DNA from 2 places in the Sinorhizobium chiapasense genome. Region 1 is predicted to be linked to the other one. Evidence: predicted binding sites of a transcription regulator. Region 1 holds the regulator's gene; the other holds the start of a gene.
What was found. Region 1 encodes LexA, which represses DNA repair genes until DNA is damaged. Its sites were predicted from a motif close to TGTTCNNNNTGTGTTCNG; they were not measured.

Region 1 (6,340 bases):
ACGGAACGACGCGGCGGCCGAGATAGTGAGCCTCGGGACCGTAGAGCAGGTCGCGCACATCGGCTGGCGACAGCAACTTGATGAGCTGGTCTGTCTGGCCGCTCAGCGGCAGCACCAGCCCGCCCGCCTGCGCAAGGTCGAGAACGACGTCCATGTCTTTCTCGTGCCAGGTGAAGCGGGTTCCGTCCCAGCGCTCCAAGGTATTGTTGTAGCCGGGGCTCTTCAGCAGAATCTCGCGCATGCGCTGCGCATCGACGCCGTAGCGCTTGGCAAGGAGCAGCGCTTCGTAGTTGCCGACACAATGGATCCAGTGCAGCAGATTATTGCAGGCCTTGGCGAGCTGTCCGGAGCCGAGATCGCCGACGTGCAGAACATCGCGGCTGTAGCTCATCAGCACCGGACGCGCCATTTCGACGGCGTCCTCCCGGCCACCGCAAAGCGAAAGCAGCGTCCCCTCGCGCGCGCCCTCCAGGCCGTAGACAACCGGCGCGTCGATGAAGTTTACGCCATAGCTGTCGCAATACTCTCCGAGTTCGCGCATCGTGCCCGGATTGTTGGTGGCGGCGATCGCAATGACCGAGCTCTTCTTGACGTGGAGCGCCAGTTCCCTGGTCACGGCGCGCGACTGGTCATCGGTCGCGACGACGGCGATGAAGACGTCGGCCATCGTGGCAAGATCAGCGAGGTCTTTCGCAGCCGTGATACCCGCGGCCGACGCCTTGGCGAGACATTCCGCGTCGAGGTCGTAGGCCGCTACTGCGAATCCCGCCTTCAGCGCGTGTGATGCCATGGCCAATCCCATTGCGCCGACGCCCACGAATCCAACTCTTACTGACATGCAATCCTCCCCGTGCCTTGAAAAAAGCCAGCCGAAACCGTTGGGACGCGCGGCGCGCTCCCTGAAGGCCGACCATGATCAGGCGATGATTGAATCCGGACTGTCCGGAAATGCTCCTCCTCGACCGTCGCTTCGGTTGTGCGACGCCGTCTCCTCACGGCTTCGTACAACCCCGTCCTGAAGGACTTCTCGCTTCGGCCTTCCCGTGCGCAAATCGTTGGTAGCCGCCGGGAATGATCGAAGTCTGCGGGCCGGAAGTTCTAAAATCAAGAAGAATGATTTGATATCGTTCAAACCAAAAGTTAGAACTGATTATCGTCAAATCCAGTTTCTCGGGGAGGTGAAATATGGATCTGCGTTCGGTCAATCGATTCCTTGCAGTCGCTGAACTGGGGAGCCTGAACAAGGCTGCGCAACGCCTCAATCTTTCCCAGCCGGCGCTTTCGAAAAGCATCCAGATGCTCGAATATGCTTTTGGAGTGCCGCTGCTCGATCGCGGGCCGCGCGGCATCACGCTTACGTCTTTCGGCGAGGCGGTCTTCGATCATGCCCGGCGCATTGCGGCGGAGATGCGCAAGATGGAGAGCGATATCAAAGCGATCCGCACACTTGGATCAGGCGAGATCAACGTCGGCGCTCCGCTTGGCCCGGACAGCCGCACGCTGGCATTCGCGATCCTCAGACTTGTGACCGACGAGCGGCGCCTCACCATCAACATTGCCAATGGCACCCGCAGCGACCTGATCCGCCCATTGCTGCTGGGGGATCTCGATTTCCTGATCGCGACCCTCTTCGAGCCGGAGGACCTTCCACCCGATGTCGAACAGAGCGAACTCTATCTCGATTCCATGATCCTCGTCGTCCGCGCCGGTCACCCGATGCTTGACGGTCATCAGATCGAACTCAACGAACTGGCGCAGTATCCTTGGGTGGTATTGACCGGCAACCGCGATCTCGAAGGCGCGCTGCGCAAGCTTGTAGGCATGGAATTCAAGAGATCGGTTTTGCGCAGCGGCTCCCCGATGTTCGTCAAGAACATTCTCCAGAAGAGCGAGTTCATCGGCCTTGTGCGCCAGGACGCCGTACGCATCGAGCTCGAGACAGGTTCATTGGTCGAGATCGACATATCCGCTCAGCTCGACATCCACGAGTTCGTGCCGCCGCAGAAGGTGGGACTGATCTTCCGATCGGACGTCTCGATTCCGGTGGCGAGCCAGGCCCTGATCCAGGAGATCACAGCCGCAACACGCGCAAACTCCGGAGCTCTCACCAAGCTGACGGAGATGTGAAACCGGCGTAGCCCGCCCTTTACGTGGTTCACGGCGAGGCGTCGGCGGAGCAACCGCCCGCTTTGCCGGAGGATTTCGCAACGGCCAGGGAAATTCACGGAATTTTAGGTACTTGCGGAACACATATGGAACAGATAGTGTCTGTTCTTGATTTGTTTCGCGACTCTGGAGTGACGCGCCATGCTAACCCGCAAGCAACAGGAATTGCTTCTGTTCATTCACGAGCGAATGAAGGAATCCGGGGTGCCGCCGTCCTTCGACGAGATGAAAGACGCATTGGACCTCGCCTCCAAGTCGGGCATCCACCGGTTGATCACCGCGCTTGAAGAGCGTGGCTTCATTCGCCGTCTTCCCAACCGGGCGCGCGCGCTCGAAGTCATCAAGCTGCCCGAGGCCTACACCACGAGCCCGCAGCCACGGCGTGGCTTCTCGCCAAGCGTGATCGAAGGCAGCCTGGGCAAGCCACCTGCCGCGCCTGCCGCCACGACGAAATCGGCGCCACCGAGCGATACTGCATCGGTTTCCGTGCCGGTCATGGGGCGGATCGCGGCCGGCGTCCCGATTTCCGCGATCCAGAACAACACTCATGACATTTCCATCCCGGCCGAGATGATCGGCAACGGCGAACACTACGCGCTCGAGATCAAGGGCGACTCGATGATCGAGGCGGGTATCTTCGACGGCGATACCGTGATCATTCGGAACACGAACACGGCCAATCCCGGCGACATCATCGTTGCGCTTGTCGACGATGAGGAGGTAACGCTCAAGCGGTTCCGCAGAAAGGGCGCATCCATCGCGCTCGAAGCGGCCAACCCGGCCTATGAAACGCGGATATTCGGACCGGACCGCGTCAAGATCCAAGGCAAGCTCGTCGGCCTTATTCGCCGCTATCACTAGTTGAGACGGGCTGGTGAGTCGGGCTCAGCAATGCGACTTGCGGCAGTGATTCAAATTGCTACAGCGCCCTTTCCGCACCTGAGCAGACGCGCGGCGCTGGAGAAAATCACACTGCAACTCGGGTGGCCAAAACCAAAGGCCCTGCTCTACCGCCTTGCAGAGGGCCAATCCGTTAATGATGGCACTGATCGCCGCGAATCGCGTTTGCGCGGGCCAAACGGTTTTGCCGTAAGCCAAACACTCACACAGCGTCCGGCTACACATTCATCGTTGATTTTCTTGAAGTAAAAGCTTTGGAGGCCTCGCCCGGAATTGAACCGGGGTACAAGGATTTGCAGTCCTCTGCGTCACCACTCCGCCACGAGGCCTCTCACGCTCGATCGATCAAGCGATGGCCGGCGTTTAGAACGAATCTATGAGGAGTGCAAGGGGAGTGGTTCGAAAAAGGTGGGACGGCGCCAGGTCATCCACGTTCCCCCCAGCGCTCCGCTAATGCGCGCTTGGCACCCCGCGGCCGCATGTGCCTTTCAGGATTTGTCGGAAGAATTTTGCTGGCCGCGCCAGCGCGCCCACCAGACCGCCAGCTTGCGGCGACGACGGCGGATGGCCGGTATGTCGTGAGAAAGCACGAGCAGCCCCAGAGGAATCATCCAGAAGCCTAACACCGGCAGGAAGCCCAATACGCCGCCCACCACAAGGAGCGTCCCAACAAGAATTCGCAGCACCGGTGAGTCGGGCAAGTTCATACGCCATTTGCCGAGGACGAGCTCGTGGGTCTGCGGGTCGATGCCGAAATGTCGTTCTTTCCTGCCGTTCGTCATTATTCCTCTTTCATGCTCCTCCCCAGAATTGGGGCCTTCTCCACAGCCGCGCAACGGACGTTGTCATTTTTTTTGAAAAACCGCTTGGCAAATCGAAAAAGCATTTGTATTAGCAGCCTCACTTCTGCGGCGCAGATGATCCCTGGTAGCTCAGCGGTAGAGCACTCGACTGTTAATCGATAGGTCGCCGGTTCGAATCCGGCCCGGGGAGCCAGTTTCAAAGAGCCATTCGCGGCAAAGGCCCGAGTGGCTCTTTTTTCGTTTGTCGGCATAGTCTCTGAAGGTTCCTCATGCGTGTTGCATGGCTTTTCCTGGTTCTCGCGATCACGACAGAGGTCGCCGGCCTCACGGCGATGAAAGCTGCTTCCGCCTCCGGCTCCTATGCCGGGCATGCGATCATGTACGCATCGATTGCACTCTCATACGTGTTCCTTGCCAAGGCCGTGAAGACGATCTCCGTCGGCGTCGCCTATGCCATCTGGGAAGGGTCCGGTGTGGCCCTCATCACGATCGTCTCCGTGTTCGTCTTCGGCCATGCACTCAGCGGCCGCGAGATGCTGGGCCTGTCGATGGCCGTTGCAGGCATACTGCTCGTCAACGCCGGTGAGGTCGAGCAAGAGGAAGCGGCGGGAGAAGCCGCCCGATGAGCGCCGATGGCTTCTATTTCGCTTTCGCGGTTATGGCCGGCATTCTCGACGTCGCAGCGAATCTGGCCTCCACGAAGTCGAACGGCTTTGCCCGGCGCGGCTGGGGCGCGCTTTCGATTCTCCTGGTGTTGGCCGCCTTCGCACTGCTCGCGAAAGCGATTAAGGGTATGGAACTCGCCATGGCCTATGCGGTACTTGGCGCCACCGGCATTTTCGGCACCGCGATCTGCGGGCGCCTTTTCTTCGGCCAAAAGCTAAGGCCAGTCGGCTGGGTCGGCCTGTCGCTGGTCTTTGGTGCGGTTCTGGTGCTTCACACCGCCTGACGCGGCCTGCCTTTTGAACCGGAGCGCTCTTTCTTTGCGGCGGTGGCGGGTGCACGCCCCGGCACGAGCCAGTTGAGAAGCGCAAAGTAGGCGCCATAAGGCAGGAACCGCAGCAGCTTAACGGCATAGACAAAGCGTTTCGGGAAGGTGATCTCGAAGCGCCCGGATTTCAAGCCGAGGCATATGCGCTCCGCCGCCTCGTCCACGCTCACCATCGCCGGTCGCGGGAACCTGCCTCTCGCCGAAGCGGCCGTATCGACAAAGCCCGGACAGATCAACTGCACGCGGATGCCGATACGATCGAGGTCGAACCTCAAGCTCTCCGCCATATTGATGAGCGCCGCCTTGGTCGCTCCGTAAGCGGCGCTCATCGGTAGGCCGCAGTATCCCGCCACTGACGAGACGACGGCGATCTGGCCATGCCCGTTCGCCTTCATGTGCTCCACAACGGGCACGAGGCAATTGACCACACCATGAAGATTGACGGCGAAGCTCTTATCGAAGGCTTCCCGACCAAGATCATCGCCACGCACCGGAATCGCCACCCCCGCATTGAGCACGGCCAGAGCCACCCGCCCGTGGTCGTATTCGACGGCTGCCAGCAAACGTTCCATATCACGCGGATCGGCGACGTCCCCATCGAGAACGACAATCCTACCCGGGCCCGACGCCTCATGCTGAAGTGCCACCAGCCTCTCGTGGCTGCGCGCCGTGACGACCACCGAGTAGCCTTCCTCCACCAGCCTGAGGGCCACGGCGCGGCCGATGCCCGAACTCGCCCCCGTTATCCACACCAGTCCATGCTCGGGTCGGGCTGTGAATGCAGTCGTCATTTTGTCCTCGCGTCCATCGGGAAGGGCTTTGCCTTCCAAGACCCGTGGCTGTCTCCCCCGGCCCGGGCTCAATACCTCTCCGACGGCAACGCCTGCCCACATTTTTCTCTTTCGACCGATCTTTTGACGACCGAGACGAATTTTGCCCGGGACAGGTAAGCTGCGAAACGCTATTTCTTGCCTCGTACACAGGCTGAGCCGAAAACACGCCAATATTTCGGCGATCTTGCCTGTAAACCAAATGTTTATCGGATCGCCGTTCATCAGGGATTATGCTGGGTTCGGACCCGGCGTCCGTTCCGTCCAGCGTGAGGTTTTCAGAATGACCGTTCTTCCGTCCGTGCTCGAAGCGATCGGCAACACGCCGTTGATCCGGCTCCAAGCCGTTTCCGAAGCCACCGGCTGCACCATCCTGGGCAAAGCGGAATTTCTCAATCCGGGGCAATCGGTGAAGGACCGCGCAGCCTTGTGGATCATCCGGCAGGCGGAAAAATCCGGGCAGTTGAAACCCGGCGGCGTCATCGTCGAAGGCACTGCCGGCAATACCGGAATCGGTCTCGCGGTCGTAGGCAACGCGCTCGGATACCGTACGGTCATCGTCATTCCCGAAACGCAGACTCAGGAGAAAAAGGACGCGTTGCGCCTCATGGGTGCCGAGCTAGTCGAAGTTCCCGCGGTGCCGTACAAAA
Region 2 (6,340 bases), 1.7 Mb from region 1:
GCAGTCGATGCCGAAGGACAACATCGAGCGGGCGATCAAGAAGGCATCGGGTGGCGATGCAGAGAACTACGAGGAAGTCCGGTACGAAGGCTACGGCCCGGGTGGCGTCGCCGTTATCGTCGAGGCGCTGACCGACAACCGCAACCGCACCGCCTCCAATGTCCGCTCGACCTTCACCAAGGCTGGCGGCGCACTTGGCGAAACCGGCTCGGTTTCCTTCTCCTTCGATCGCGTTGGCGAAATCACCTACAAGCTTTCCGCCGGCGATGCCGACAAGGTCATGGAGGCGGCGATCGAGGCCGGTGCCGATGATGTGACGACGGACGAGGACGGCCACACGATCATCTGCGGTTTTGAGGACATCGGCGAAGTCTCCAAGGCTCTCGAAGAGGTTCTTGGCGAAGCGGAAACCGTGAAGGCGATCTGGAAGGCACAGAACACCGTGCCGGTGGACGAGGAAAAGGCACAGTCGCTGATGAGGCTGATCGACAACCTCGAAGACGACGATGACGTCCAGAACGTCTATTCGAACTTCGAGGTTTCCGACGAGATTCTCGCCAAGCTGTCGGCCTGACGTTTTGATCGATGAAAAGACCCGTGTTCCGAAGTGGAGCGCGGGTCTTTTTTGTTTCAGCCGCAGCCTTTTAAGCGGCCGCAGCGAGTTGACGCTGCGCTTCGCCAAACAGCTCCAAGGAATGCAGCCGCGCATCCATGTCGAAGATCGGCATGGATATGATCAGTTCGTCGGCCTTGGTCTGCTCGATGAAGGTCCGGATCTTGCTGCGGGTCGTTTCAGGACCGCCGACCACCGCGTAGGTCATGGCGTGGTCGACGAAGATCTTCTCGTCACCACTCCAGAGGCCATCCATGGATCTGACCGGCGGCGGGAAGCGGCCACGGGCGTTGCGGCGGAGCGCGACGAAGGATTGCTGCATGGAGGTGAAGAGGTAATTCGCCTCCTCATCCGTATCGGCGGCGACGCCCATGACGCCGACCATTACATGCGGCTTGTCGAGCTGCGGCGACGGCGTGAAGCGCTCCCGGTAGATTTCGAGGGCGGTGAGCAGCATGTCGGGTGCGAAATGCGACGCGAATGCGAAGGGCAGGCCAAGCATGCCGGCGAGGTGAGCGCTGAAGTGGCTGGAGCCGAGCAGCCAGATCGGCACATTGGTATCGGCGCCGGGCACGGCGATGATCTTCTGGTCTTCGGTGATGGGGCCAAGCAGCGCCTGGAGTTCCACGACATCGTTCGGAAAGTTGTTGGCGCTCGTCTCCATGTTGCGCCGGAGCGCCTGGGCCGTCCGCATGTCGGTACCCGGTGCGCGCCCGAGGCCAAGGTCGATGCGGCCCGGATAGAGCGCGGCGAGCGTGCCGAATTGCTCGGCGATGACCAGGGGCGAATGATTGGGCAACATGACACCACCCGAGCCGACGCGGATCGATCGTGTCGCTGACGCTACATGGGAAATGACCAGCGACGTCGCTGCGCTGGCGATTCCCTTCATTCCGTGATGTTCGGCCAACCAGAAGCGCCTGTAGCCGTTCTCCTCGGCGGCGATCGCCAGCCGGCGCGAGTTTTCAAGCGACTGGGCGACGCTGCCGCCCTCGGTAATTGGCGACAGGTCGAGAACGGAGAAAGGGATCATGGCAAGACCTTCAATTAAGAGAAATTGATCCATCGCAATGTAGGTTCAAGTTTGTTAAAGCCAAGGGCGGTACTGCATGTTTCCTCAAATCATAGGCCTCTGTGCGGCTAAAAGGACGCACGGCGCCACAGGCCGTTTTCTCCACTGCGCCGGCCATTCCTGTGTAGTGTTTTTGTTTTGTTCACTTTTTGCTGGCAGCGTCCGACTGACCGACATAGGGTGAGACATGCAGAAGACGATTCGCATCATCGGCATCGATCCGGGCCTTCGACGCACCGGTTGGGGCATCATCGAAACCTTGGGCAATTCGCTGCGTTTCGTAGCCTCGGGTACGGTGACATCCGACGGCGAGATGGACCTTGCGTCACGCCTGTGCCAATTGCATGACGGACTTGCCGACGTCGTGCACAGCTACCAGCCCCACGAGGCCGCCGTCGAACAGACCTTCGTCAACAAGGACGCGACAGCGACACTGAAGCTCGGCCAGGCTCGCGGCATTGCCATGCTCGTCCCGGCTCGTGCCGGTCTCAGAGTGGCGGAATATGCGCCGAATGCCGTGAAGAAGGCGGTGATCGGAGTCGGCCATGGCGAGAAGCAGCAGATCCACATGATGCTGAAGGTGCTGATGCCTAAAGTTGAGTTCAAGGGCAACGATGCCGCCGACGCGCTCGCCATCGCCATTTGCCACGCGCACAACCGGCAGGCGATTACCAGCCGGCTTGCGGCTCTTGCTGGCTAGGCCACCTACCGGAATCTGTTTAAACGGCTACGCTCCAACCTATCCAGAAAGACAAGGTCAGATGATCGGCAAGCTCAAGGGCACCATTGACGAGATCGGCGAGGATCACGTCGTTCTCGACGTGCACGGCGTCGGATATGTCGCCCATTGTTCGGCGCGCACCCTCGGCAAGCTCGGATCGGCGGGCGAGGCGGCGGTGCTCTTCATCGAGACCTATGTGCGCGAGGACCAGCTCAAGCTTTTTGGCTTTCTGACTGCACTCGAGCGCGAGTGGTTCCGCCTGCTCCAGAGCGTCCAGGGCGTGGGGTCCAAAGTTGCGCTCGCGGTACTTTCGACGCTGACGCCCAGCGAGCTTGCGAGCGCGATCGCGCTGCAGGACAAGACATCGGTCTCGCGCGCCCCGGGCGTCGGCCCCAAGGTCGCCGTACGCATCGTCACCGAACTCAAGAACAGGGCGCCTGCCTTCGCCGGCGAGCCATCGGCCGCGATCAGCCTCAAGCAGGAACTGGGCGAAGGGGTTGCCTCGGCTCCGGTCGCGGACGCCGTCTCGGCCTTGACCAATCTCGGCTATTCGCGCGATCAGGCGGCAAACGCCGTTGCGGCGGCCTTGAAAAACGGCGGTGAAGGCGGCGACAGCGCCAAGCTCATTCGTCTCGGGCTGAAAGAATTGGCGCGGTGAGGGCGCAGGCCCTCCTGCGGTCACAAAGCAATGGAAAGACGCGATCCGCGCTGGATCGGGCAATGCGATGACAATAGGTTGAGCGCGTGGAAACGATGGCGGTGATCGGCATTGGTCGGCGCGCCGCGCAGGGTCACGGTCCAGCCCGAAATGGAAGTTTGAGATGAGTGAAGCCGCACGCCTGATTGCGCCGGAAAAGCGAGGCGAGGACCTCGATGCGACGCTGCGTCCGCAGTCTCTGGACGAGTTCACCGGCCAGGCGGAGGCGCGCGCGAACCTCAAGATCTTCATCGAGGCGGCGCGCAATCGCGGCGAGGCGCTCGACCACGTGCTCTTTGTCGGTCCGCCCGGTCTCGGCAAAACAACGCTCGCGCAGATCATGGCCAAGGAACTCGGCGTCAACTTCCGCTCGACCTCCGGACCGGTCATCGCCAAGGCGGGCGATCTCGCGGCGCTGCTCACCAATCTCGAAGAGCGCGACGTGCTGTTCATCGACGAGATCCATCGCCTGAACCCGGCGGTGGAGGAAATTCTCTATCCGGCCATGGAGGATTTCCAACTCGACCTCATCATCGGCGAGGGACCGGCGGCGCGTTCGGTGAAGATCGACCTGTCCAAGTTCACCCTGGTGGCGGCGACCACGCGTCTCGGCCTGCTGACAACGCCGCTGCGCGACCGCTTCGGCATTCCGGTGCGGCTCAATTTCTACACGGTCGAGGAGTTGGAACTGATCGTGCGCCGCGGGGCGCGGCTGATGGGCCTCGGCATGACCGACGAGGGTGCGCGCGAAATCGCCCGCCGTGCACGCGGCACGCCGCGTATCGCCGGCCGCCTTCTGCGGCGGGTGCGCGATTTCGCCGAGGTTGCCCGAGCGGAGGCTGTGACGAAGGAGATCGCCGACGAGGCGCTGACCCGCCTGCTCGTCGACAGCATGGGGCTCGACCAGTTGGACCGCCGCTACCTGACGATGATCGCCCACAATTTCGGCGGCGGACCGGTTGGCATCGAGACGATTGCGGCCGGGCTTTCCGAGCCGCGCGATGCGATCGAGGACATCATCGAACCCTATCTGATCCAGCAGGGCTTCATCCAGCGCACGCCGCGCGGTCGCGTGCTCACTGCGAACGCCTGGAAGCATCTCGGTCTCAATCCGCCGAAGGATCTCGATGCGACCCAGTTCCGCCTGACGCTGGAGGACGACTGAATGTTCACGCGCCGAGGATTCCTGCAGACGCTCGGCGGTAGCTTCGCAAGTTTCGCGGCACTCGGCAGCTATGCCTTTGCCATCGAGCCGCTCGCGCGGCTGAATATTGCCCGCTATCACCTGACCCCGCCCGGCTGGACGCCAGGTCTGAAGCTTCGTGTCGTCGCGCTTGCCGATCTTCACGCCTGCGAGCCGTGGATGTCCGCCAGGCGCATCGCCTCCATCTGCGCGCAGGCGAACGATCTCGGCGGCGACATCACGGTTCTGCTCGGAGACTATGCCTCGGGCATGAACCTTGTGACACGCTATGTGCACTCCAGCGAATGGTCGAAGGCGCTTGCGACGCTCAAGGCTCCCCTCGGTGTTCATGCGATCATGGGCAACCACGATTGGTGGGAGGACAGGACGGCGCAAAAGAACGGCGGCGGCGAAACCTTCGGCCACCGGGCATTGGCGGATGTCGGCATTCCGGTCCACAGCAACCGTGCGATCCGCATGGAAAAGGACGGATACGTGTTCTGGCTTGCCGGTCTCGAGGACCAGCTTGCCCTTCTGCCCGGCAAGAAATGGGGCCGGCGCTCCCTGACGGGTCTTGATGATCTCGACGGCACGCTGGCGCAGGTGAACGACAGCGCGCCGGTCATTCTTCTGGCACACGAGCCCGACATCTTTCCGCAAGTGCCGGCGCGGGTCGCCTTGACGCTGTCCGGCCATACCCACGGCGGACAGGTTCGGTTCGCGGGTCTCGCGCCAGTCGTGCCGTCGCGCTTTGGCGATCGGTATGCCTATGGCCATATCGTCGACGACGACCGCAATCTGATCGTCTCCGGCGGCCTCGGCTGTTCGGTCGCGCCAATCCGATTTGGGGTGCCGCCGGAGATCGTCGTCGTCGATCTTGGGTAGCTTGCGGCCGGCGTCGTTCGATTGGATTCGCCCCTCATCCGGCTGCCGCCACCTTCTCCCCGCAGGCGGGGAGAAGGGAATATGCCGCGCCCACGTTCTCGTCCCCTCGCCCCGCGTGCGGGGAGAGGGTTAGGGTGAGGGGCAATCGCCGGCGTTCGCGGTCCCGTATCCCGCCAAATCGCGGATCGTCGCCGCCAGCCGTTCGGGTCCACCGGGCGTCCAGCCGAGCGCACGCAGCTTATCCGTCGACATTTCCTTGAAAGCCGCCGTCTCCGCCGCAGGCGGCAACGGATAGGAACAACCGGTTGCCCTCTGGAGAATGGCGAGGATTTCACGGTTGCCGGTGAGCACGTCCGAGACGTTGAAGACTTTGCCGGAGACCTTGGCCGTATCCGCTTCCAACACAAGTCGCACGCTTTGGGCCACATCGTCGCCGTGGACCTCGGTGCCGGCGCGTGGCGGAACAGGCTTGCCTGCGAGATAGTCGGCGAAGAGGCTGCTCCATTTGTGTGTCCGTCCGGGACCTGCCGGCCCGTAGACGCCAGTCACGCGCAAGCTGGTCGTCGCGAAGCTGTGGCCGGTCATTGATTTCAAGGCGTCTTCGCCGGCCAGCTTCACCGTCCCGTAGAGCGTGTCGGGCATCGCGGGTGACGTCTCGTCGGCAATGGGGGCCGGCGTTTCGCCATAGACGGCACGGCTCGACAGAAACACACAGCGGCGGACCCCGGCAGCGCGCGCCTCGTCGAAGAGGCGGACCGAGCCGTCGAGGTTGGCGCGGCGGAAGCCCTGCGGGTCCGCGCCTTCACCGCCACGATACTTGCCCTCGACGTGCTCGAAAGCGGCATGGACGAAATAATAGATGTCGTCGAAAGCGGCGCGCTGGTCCGCATGCGGGTCGAGGCGGAGCGCGACATGGGGAACCGGTTGCGAGAAGAGTCCCGCGGGCGGGGGAGTGCGACCGCCGACAGCAACCTTGTAGCCGTGGGCGATGAGGTGCTCGACGATGAAGCGGCCGACGAAGCCGGTGCCGCCGGAAACAAGAACGCGGGTCATCAGGGCACGGTGCCGGCTGGTGCCGGATTGTCGAGCGTAGTGAGATCCGGAATATTCTCTCCGGTCAGGTAGGCATGCCAGAGCTCGATCAGCGGCCGAAGAGCCTCAGTGCGCGG

Region 2: ruvC (crossover junction endodeoxyribonuclease RuvC) is a predicted target of LexA. The motif match lies at 1,814-1,831, and genes of this name have one in related genera.

What each region holds. Positions count from the first base shown of each region.
Region 1 covers NZ_CP133148.1:1,538,076-1,544,415, reverse strand. Annotated here, with positions in the region: gene RB548_RS07480 (NAD(P)-dependent oxidoreductase) at 1-838, opposite strand, end outside; gene RB548_RS07475 (LysR family transcriptional regulator) at 1,186-2,127, shown strand; gene lexA (transcriptional repressor LexA) at 2,308-3,027, shown strand; tRNA gene RB548_RS07465 (tRNA-Cys) at 3,322-3,395, opposite strand; gene RB548_RS07460 (hypothetical protein) at 3,555-3,848, opposite strand; tRNA gene RB548_RS07455 (tRNA-Asn) at 3,988-4,062, shown strand; gene RB548_RS07450 (SMR family transporter) at 4,139-4,495, shown strand; gene RB548_RS07445 (SMR family transporter) at 4,492-4,818, shown strand; gene RB548_RS07440 (SDR family NAD(P)-dependent oxidoreductase) at 4,806-5,651, opposite strand; gene RB548_RS07435 (cysteine synthase A) at 5,974-6,340, shown strand, end outside.
Region 2 covers NZ_CP133148.1:3,194,020-3,200,359, reverse strand. Annotated here, with positions in the region: gene RB548_RS15455 (YebC/PmpR family DNA-binding transcriptional regulator) at 1-574, shown strand, start outside; gene RB548_RS15450 (LLM class flavin-dependent oxidoreductase) at 645-1,646, opposite strand; gene ruvC (crossover junction endodeoxyribonuclease RuvC) at 1,873-2,385, shown strand; gene ruvA (Holliday junction branch migration protein RuvA) at 2,447-3,064, shown strand; gene ruvB (Holliday junction branch migration DNA helicase RuvB) at 3,228-4,268, shown strand; gene RB548_RS15430 (metallophosphoesterase) at 4,269-5,171, shown strand; gene RB548_RS15425 (NAD-dependent epimerase/dehydratase family protein) at 5,301-6,224, opposite strand; gene RB548_RS15420 (glycosyltransferase) at 6,224-6,340, opposite strand, start outside.